DNA from 2 places in the Roseibium sp. HPY-6 genome. Region 1 is predicted to be linked to the other one. Evidence: predicted binding sites of a transcription regulator. Region 1 holds the regulator's gene; the other holds the start of a gene.
What was found. Region 1 encodes PhoB, which activates phosphate uptake and scavenging genes when phosphate is short. Its sites were predicted from a motif close to TGTCATNNANCTGTCAT; they were not measured.
Positions count from the first base shown of each region.

Region 2: olsB (l-ornithine N(alpha)-acyltransferase) is a predicted target of PhoB. The motif match lies at 1,519-1,535, and genes of this name have one in related genera.

Region 1 is NZ_JBEWCD010000002.1:1,431,769-1,435,357, reverse strand. It holds gene ABVF61_RS18020 (aspartate aminotransferase family protein) at 1-270, opposite strand, end outside; gene ABVF61_RS18015 (GcrA family cell cycle regulator) at 798-1,334, shown strand; gene phoB (phosphate regulon transcriptional regulator PhoB) at 1,435-2,133, opposite strand; gene phoU (phosphate signaling complex protein PhoU) at 2,204-2,902, opposite strand; gene pstB (phosphate ABC transporter ATP-binding protein PstB) at 2,934-3,589, opposite strand, start outside.
Region 2 is NZ_JBEWCD010000003.1:613,578-617,166, forward strand. It holds gene ABVF61_RS28910 (transglycosylase domain-containing protein) at 1-263, opposite strand, end outside; gene olsB (l-ornithine N(alpha)-acyltransferase) at 431-1,369, opposite strand; gene ABVF61_RS28920 (PAS domain-containing hybrid sensor histidine kinase/response regulator) at 1,679-3,589, opposite strand, start outside.

The DNA of each region.
Region 1 (3,589 bases):
CCTGTCGGCAAATGTCGCCTCAACGAGGCGCTGTGCCAGACGTTCGCCGTCCGGGATCTGATGAAGGTTGGAGACGTGCCAGAGTTTGGCTGCCTGCTCCTGAAGCGTCTTGACCAGATGCGGATGGCCGTGCCCGCAGGAATTCACTGCGATGCCGGAACCGCAATCGAGGAATCGTCGGCCGTCCTTGGTAACCAGCCAGACACCTTCCCCATGATCAAATGTCAGATTTGATCTTGCATAGTTTCCAAACAGCGCAGTCGCGGACATAACCTCTTTTTACTCCTCAGAGCACCCAGCCTCCTTTTGAAGGCAGGTGAAATGCTCTCTACATGGTGTCATCGATCAAGCTCGAACGCCAAACCGCCCAGGCCGATATTTCCCGTTTCCTGTTGCGGCACTTGCCCGGGAAACGAGCCCGTTTGATCCGGTGCGCTTCACGAGTGCGGACAAGCCAAAACGCAACGTGCCGCCCCGATGAGGCGGCACGTCGCAAGATGCTTATACACCGCGCGTACCGTTGGCTGTCAATGGAAATGCTGCTGCCGGCACTTAAAGTCACGTTTCGTGAAACGCTGGAAGGCCTTACCATAACTGGGGAAAAGTCCGCTCATCCCCAACTGGTTTGGGTGAAGCGGTTGCCTCACAAATTAACGTTATTGTAACCTCTGGCTCATCAAACACGAGATCTCGTGCGGCACATCACCAAGAGGCACAAGATATGCCAAAATTAGGCATGCTAGAGCATGTCTGACACGAGGTTAATGGCCAAATGGCCGAACTAAAGGGTGCGGGCAATGAGTTGGACGAACGAACGGGTTGAACTGCTCAAGAAACTTTGGAGCGAAGGCCTGAGTGCAAGTCAGATCGCAGGCGAACTCGGGGGTGTGACCCGCAACGCCGTGATCGGCAAGGTGCACCGGCTCGGGCTTTCCGGACGTGCAAAGACCTCAAGTTCCAGCGCAAAGCCGCGCCGGCCGCGCACCGCCAGCCCCGCTGCAGGAGCAGCACCAAAGAAACCTGTGCAGCAACCGCAGATGATCGGAGCTACGGCACTCAAGGTGGACACGTCACCTGCACCTGTCGCTGATATCAAGCCTGAGTTGGAACCCATGCCCGAGATGGTCATTCCGATTTCTCAGCGCGCAACGATCCTTACGCTGACTGAGCGGACCTGTAAGTGGCCGATCGGTGATCCTGCGACGGACGATTTCTATTTCTGTGGCCGCGTTTCCGATGCTGGCGTTCCTTATTGTGCATATCACTGCAAGATCGCTTATCAGCCTGTTGCTGACCGGCGCCGCGAGCGAAAGACGGTTGCGCAGGCCTCCTGATATTTTCCTCAACCATTGAAAAACCCGCCTTTGTGGCGGGTTTTTTGTTTTGGACAAAAAGTCCGTCGGGTTTCGGTTAAGTATTGCCCGCGAGAACCTGTCAGCTGGCAATCGAGAACTGGTCATTGAAGGCGTAGCCTGCGCCACGCACGGTCCGGATCGGATCCTTCGCCTTGCCCTTGTTGAGCGCCTTGCGCAGCCTGCCAACATGAACATCCACCGTACGTTCATCGACATAAACATCGTGACCCCAGACACCGTCCAGAAGCTGTTCACGCGAGAACACGCGGCCCGGGGAAGTCATCAGGAACTCAAGAAGCCGGAACTCGGTCGGCCCCAGGTGTATTTCCTTGGTGTTACGGCGAACACGGTGGGTTTCACGGTCGAGTTCAATGTCACCGGACCTGAGCATCGTGGAGACGACTTCCGGACTCGCTCGGCGCAGGATTGCGCGCACCCTTGCCATGAGCTCGGGGACCGAAAAAGGCTTTACGACATAGTCATCGGCACCAGTCGACAGACCGCGGATACGTTCTGCTTCCTCGCCGCGCGCCGTGAGCATAATGATCGGCAAACGTTCGGTGTCTTCCCGTGCCCGCAGGCGCCGGCACAGTTCAATTCCGGAGAGCCCGGGAAGCATCCAGTCCAGCAGGAGCAGATCCGGCAGGCTCTCCCGCAGGCGGATTTCGGCTTCGTCTCCACGGACACAGGATTCGACCTGGTACCCTTCCGCTTCCAAATTGTATCTCAAGAGAAGGCTGAGCGGTTCTTCGTCTTCAACGATCAGCACTTTCGGCATTCGTTCACGCTCCGATATTACCGGCCGGCACACGCATGCCGGCCGAAAGAGTCCCGCAGTCTTTCAGTGCTTAGCCAGCACTTGTTGTTTCATCAAGCTTTTCACGGTCTTCGGGAAGCCGTTCGCCGGTGACCATGTAGTAGACGTTTTCCGCAATATTGGTTGCATGGTCACCGATGCGCTCGATGTTCTTGGCGCAGAACAACAGGTGCACGCATTGAGTGATCACGCGCGGATCTTCCATCATATAAGTCAGCAGTTCACGGAACAGGGACGTGTAGATGGCGTCGACTTCAGCATCGGCCTCCTGCACCCGGCGAGCTGCTTCCGCGTCGCGTTGCGTGTAGGCGTCGAGTACCAGCTTTAGCTGGCCGAGCGCGAGTTCCGTCATGTGTTCAACGCCGATCGCCAGCTTCTTCGATTGCAGATTGCTGTCGATCGCAATCGCGCGCTTGGCGACGTTTTTCGCCAGATCACCAACTCGCTCAAGATCGTTGGCGATGCGGCTTGCCGCGGTGATTTCGCGAAGGTCCTGCCCCATGGGCTGACGGCGCGCGATCATTTCGATCAATTTTGCCTCAACCGCCTGGTGCAGCGTATCGAGCCGTTCGTCGTTTGCGACAGTGGTCTTGGCGAGTTCGTGATCCTGAGAAACAAGAGCTGCGACCGCGTCGGCAAAGGCGCGTTCCGCGAGGCCACCCATTTCGGCGACCTTACCGGCCATTTCCGTCAGTTCCTCGTCATATGCCGAGACAATGTGTTCAGACATCCTGTGTCCCTTTCCGATTTCGGAAAACCGCTTAGCCGAAGCGGCCAGTAATGTAATCCTGAGTGCGCTTGTCTTTCGGATTTGTGAAGATGTCCTCCGTCGGACCTTCTTCAACCAGAATACCCAGGTGGAAAAAAGCTGTACGCTGAGAAACACGCGCCGCCTGCTGCATGGAATGCGTCACGATGACAATGGTGTAATTCTCACGCAGCTCATCGATCAACTCCTCGACCTTTGCCGTGGCAATCGGGTCAAGGGCCGAGCAAGGTTCGTCCATCAGGATCACTTCCGGGCTGACCGCAATGGCGCGCGCGATGCACAGACGTTGCTGCTGCCCACCGGACATTCCCGTTCCGGGCTCGTCCAGACGATTTTTCACCTCTTCCCAAAGGCCGGCTTTCTGGAGGCTCGAGGACACTATGTCGTCGAGTTCCGCCTTATTGCGGGCGAGACCGTGGATACGCGGACCATAGGCGATGTTGTCGTAGATCGACTTCGGGAACGGGTTCGGTTTCTGGAAAACCATCCCGACCTTCGCCCGAAGCTGCACCGGATCGACTTTGGGGTCGTAGATATCTTCGTTGTCGATCTTGATCGATCCTTCCACGCGGCAGATATCAATCGTGTCGTTCATGCGGTTGATCGTGCGCAGGAAGGTCGACTTGCCGCAGCCGGACGGGCCGATGA
Region 2 (3,589 bases), on a different contig from region 1:
CGCCGCTTGGCTCCAGATCTTCCACCGCGCCGGTTGCCGGCATTGCCTCTCGTTTTTCCCGATTGGGTCTTTGTGCGCTTTTTCGAAGAAGTTTTTTTGCGCCCGGATGATCCGCCGGACTTGGCACTTTTGGACTTGGATCCGGACTTCGACGCGGGTGCGGAGGCGCGATCCTGCGGCCCAAGGCGCAGGTCCAGCAGGCTGCTGCTGTCCTCACCGAATGTCGGTTCAATCCGTGGCTGGCGTTTCGCCCGAGGCGCCATCGATCATACGTCCCGTCGTCTGTGCCGGCACATGCCGGAACCCCCGGGAGTGATCTTAGAATGCGGCAATTTAAGGGGGCGTTAAGTTTCGGCGCCCTTTCAGACGTCAAATGTCCTGCGTCGATCCAGGCGTTTGAGCCGTGTTCGGCCGGAAAAGGTGATCGCTGTCAGCTGGAATACCGGCTGGCATCCGCACCATAATAATTGACGTAGCGCGTGTTAAGTTCAGACACCGGCATGATGATGAGCACATCCGTGGTGCTGAACTGATGATCCACCACTGCGCCGTCACCAATGAATGCCCCAAGTCTCAGATAACCTTTGACGAGTGGCGGCAAAGCGCGCAGCGCTGCCTTGGCATCGATCTGGTCAGCCGGGATCCGGTTCATCTCGACATATCGGTCTTCAACCGCGCGGACCCGCCATTCTTCCGGTGCCCGCGCATTGTGGTGCAGGAAAGACAACTGCTGAGCCAGGGCGTCTGGATTTGTGCCTTCGATCGAGGCGCACCCGAGCATCACATCGATCTTGTGCCGCAAAACGTACGACCAGATGCCGTGCCACAACAATTCGACGGTCTTCTTGTTGCGGTAGGGCTTCAGCACGCACGAGCGTCCGAGCTCCAGAAAGCGCTTGTCCGGATTGGCTCCGATAATCTTTTGAACGTCATATTCGCCGGAGGTGTAGAAGCCGCTGTGCTGCTCGGCCACGTCCTGCCGCAACAGCCTGTACGTTCCGACAATCTCGGGCTTCAACCGGCCGAGCTTGTTGCGCTTGAGAGTGTCGTGGTCGACGACAAGAAGGTGATCGCAGTAGGCATCGAACGGGTCCGCATCGCGGCGTGTCGCGATGGTATGAGCATCGGCGACAGCGGACATTTCCTCATAGAAAACCTCATACCGAAGCCGCTGCGCCTTTTTGACTTCCTTGAAGTTCCGGGCCATGCGCACTTCGAGGGGGCCGACCCTGCCGAGAGTTTCACCGGTTTTGACCGGAGTGCGGACTGGCGGACCCGGGTGTGTGGTCTTTGTCGCGGCGACGCCGGTGCGCATCGCAGGCGAAAACCTTCGCACGAGCTTTCTCGGTGAAAACAGGTTTTGCCGCATTATGGACATTCCACCCTCTTGCATTCCTCACGGGGCACCCCGGGCGGTTTCACAGGTTAGCACCTGTTTCACCGTTATTATTACCTTTGCCGGAGCACGAACACCGGCTGCGGTCAGCGTGCGTCGGTCCTGCCGTAGAACACATTATTCCGACAGCTGGATGACATTGGGTTTTTTCCTTTTATCGAACAACCCAAGTTTACCGTAGTCTTCGGAATTTGTGAAATTTACTGAAGTGCTTAGAGCGCTTGGTCGAACTTCCGAAGAAGCCGGAACCAAGCGTTTACAGTAGGGCAGCGCGCAGCGACGTCAGGCGCGACCGATTGATTCGAGGGCCTGGGAGATTGAATCGACCGAAAGCGGCTTTGTCAGATAGCCGGCGGCACCAACCTCAACGGCCTTGTCGCGAGCATCCTGCATAACGTCTGCAGTGACGATCAGAACCGGCACGGGCGGCCGCGATTCAGCTGCTTCATCCTCGCGGATTTTCCGGATTGCCTCAAACCCGTCGAGACCCGGCATATGCAGATCCATCAGGATGGCATCGAATGTACCGCCCGCTGCTTCTTCAACGGCAGTTTCGCCGTCGACGACCATCACCGGGATGTGACCGAGCTTGCGCAGCATCGCTTCACTGAGAAGACGGTTGATGTCGTTGTCTTCCGCGACAAGCAGGCGCAGCGGCCGCGCCGGTGCAATGGCGCGCCGGGCAGCGTCGCCACTCTCAACGGGGCGCGCACCCGCGTCCCAGGCAAGACCATCGATCGCACCGCCAAACAGCCCGGAAAAGATCTGGATGAGAGTTTCTATCCTCACGGGCCGGATCAGATAAGCCGCATATCCTGCAGAGCGAAGATGATCGAGGCGGTCACGCTCGGCAGGTGAAATGAGAACGACGGCGGGAGCTTCGCTTCCTGCAAGCCTCGCCGATGCCAGCCAGCCGCCGCTGTCTGCCAGCGCCGCGTTGTCGACAACGATGAGATCGGCATTGGTCAGTGCATGAACCAGGCTGTCGCTGCCAGGCGCTTCTACCGAAACCTTGGCATTGTGCCGGGCAAGCCGCTCACACAGGAGCGGGCATTCGATTCGGCTGTTGCTGACGAATACGATGGTCTTGTCTTCAAGCATCGCGAGCCGGGGATCGGAGTTGCCGGACAGCGTCTCCGGTATCGGCAGGCAAACCGTGAAATGGCCGCCACCTTCAGACCCGGGCCGTGCTGTGATCGAGCCGCCCATGAGGCGGGCGAGCCTTTGGGCGATCGCCAGTCCCAGTCCCGTGCCGCCGAACTTGCGCGCGGGGCCATGATCAACCTGCTCGAACTCGCGGAACAACCGTTCTGCTTCGCTTTCGTCAAAACCGATGCCGGTATCACGCACGTCGATTTCAAGGACACTGCCGCTGACAGCCTGCGCTCTGCCTGTCAATGTGACCGAGACGCCACCGTCATCTGTAAACTTGACGCCGTTTCCGATCAGGTTGAAGAGGATCTGGCGGACGCGTGTTGCATCGAGCGTGATCTCGTCCGGCAGTGCCGGATCGACCATCGCACCGATCTCGAGCCCTTTTGCATGTGCTTTCGGGGCGAGCAGTTCAACAACGTTTTCCGCCAGCGCTCCGACCTTGACCGGTGCCGCATGAATGTCGAGCTTGCCGGCTTCCACTTTCGAAAAATCAAGGACCTCGTCGATCAACAGCAGCAACGTTTCGCCGGAGGTTTCGAGCGCATCAATATAGGCGTCCTGCTCTTTTGTCAGACGGGTGTCCCGCAAGAGCGACGCCATTCCCAGAATGCCGTTGAGCGGTGTCCGTATTTCGTGGCTCACGGTTGCCAGGAAACGAGATTTCGCTTCATTCGAGCTTTCCGCCGTATGCCGGGCAGCAAGCAACTCTTCCTCAATCAGCCGTCGCTCGGTCACGTCCCGAAGAACGGTCTGCACAAGTTGCCTGTCGGTTGCGGTGTCGCGGACCGGGACATCAATGCGTGAGAACCAGCGTGGTCCCTGGGCCGTTAGAATATGCAAATCCTGGAAGCCGGTACCGACCGGGGCTGCCTCCTGCGATGAAGTCGCCGGCATCAAGGGATCATCTCGGCTGATTGTCGGGAGTTGCAGGGCGTTGCCCGGACGCAGTTCATGGGTATGTCCGAAAACATCTTCGGCAGCAGAATTGACATAGGTGATCACGCCGTCCGCGTCACGCCGGACCACCACATCGCCGAG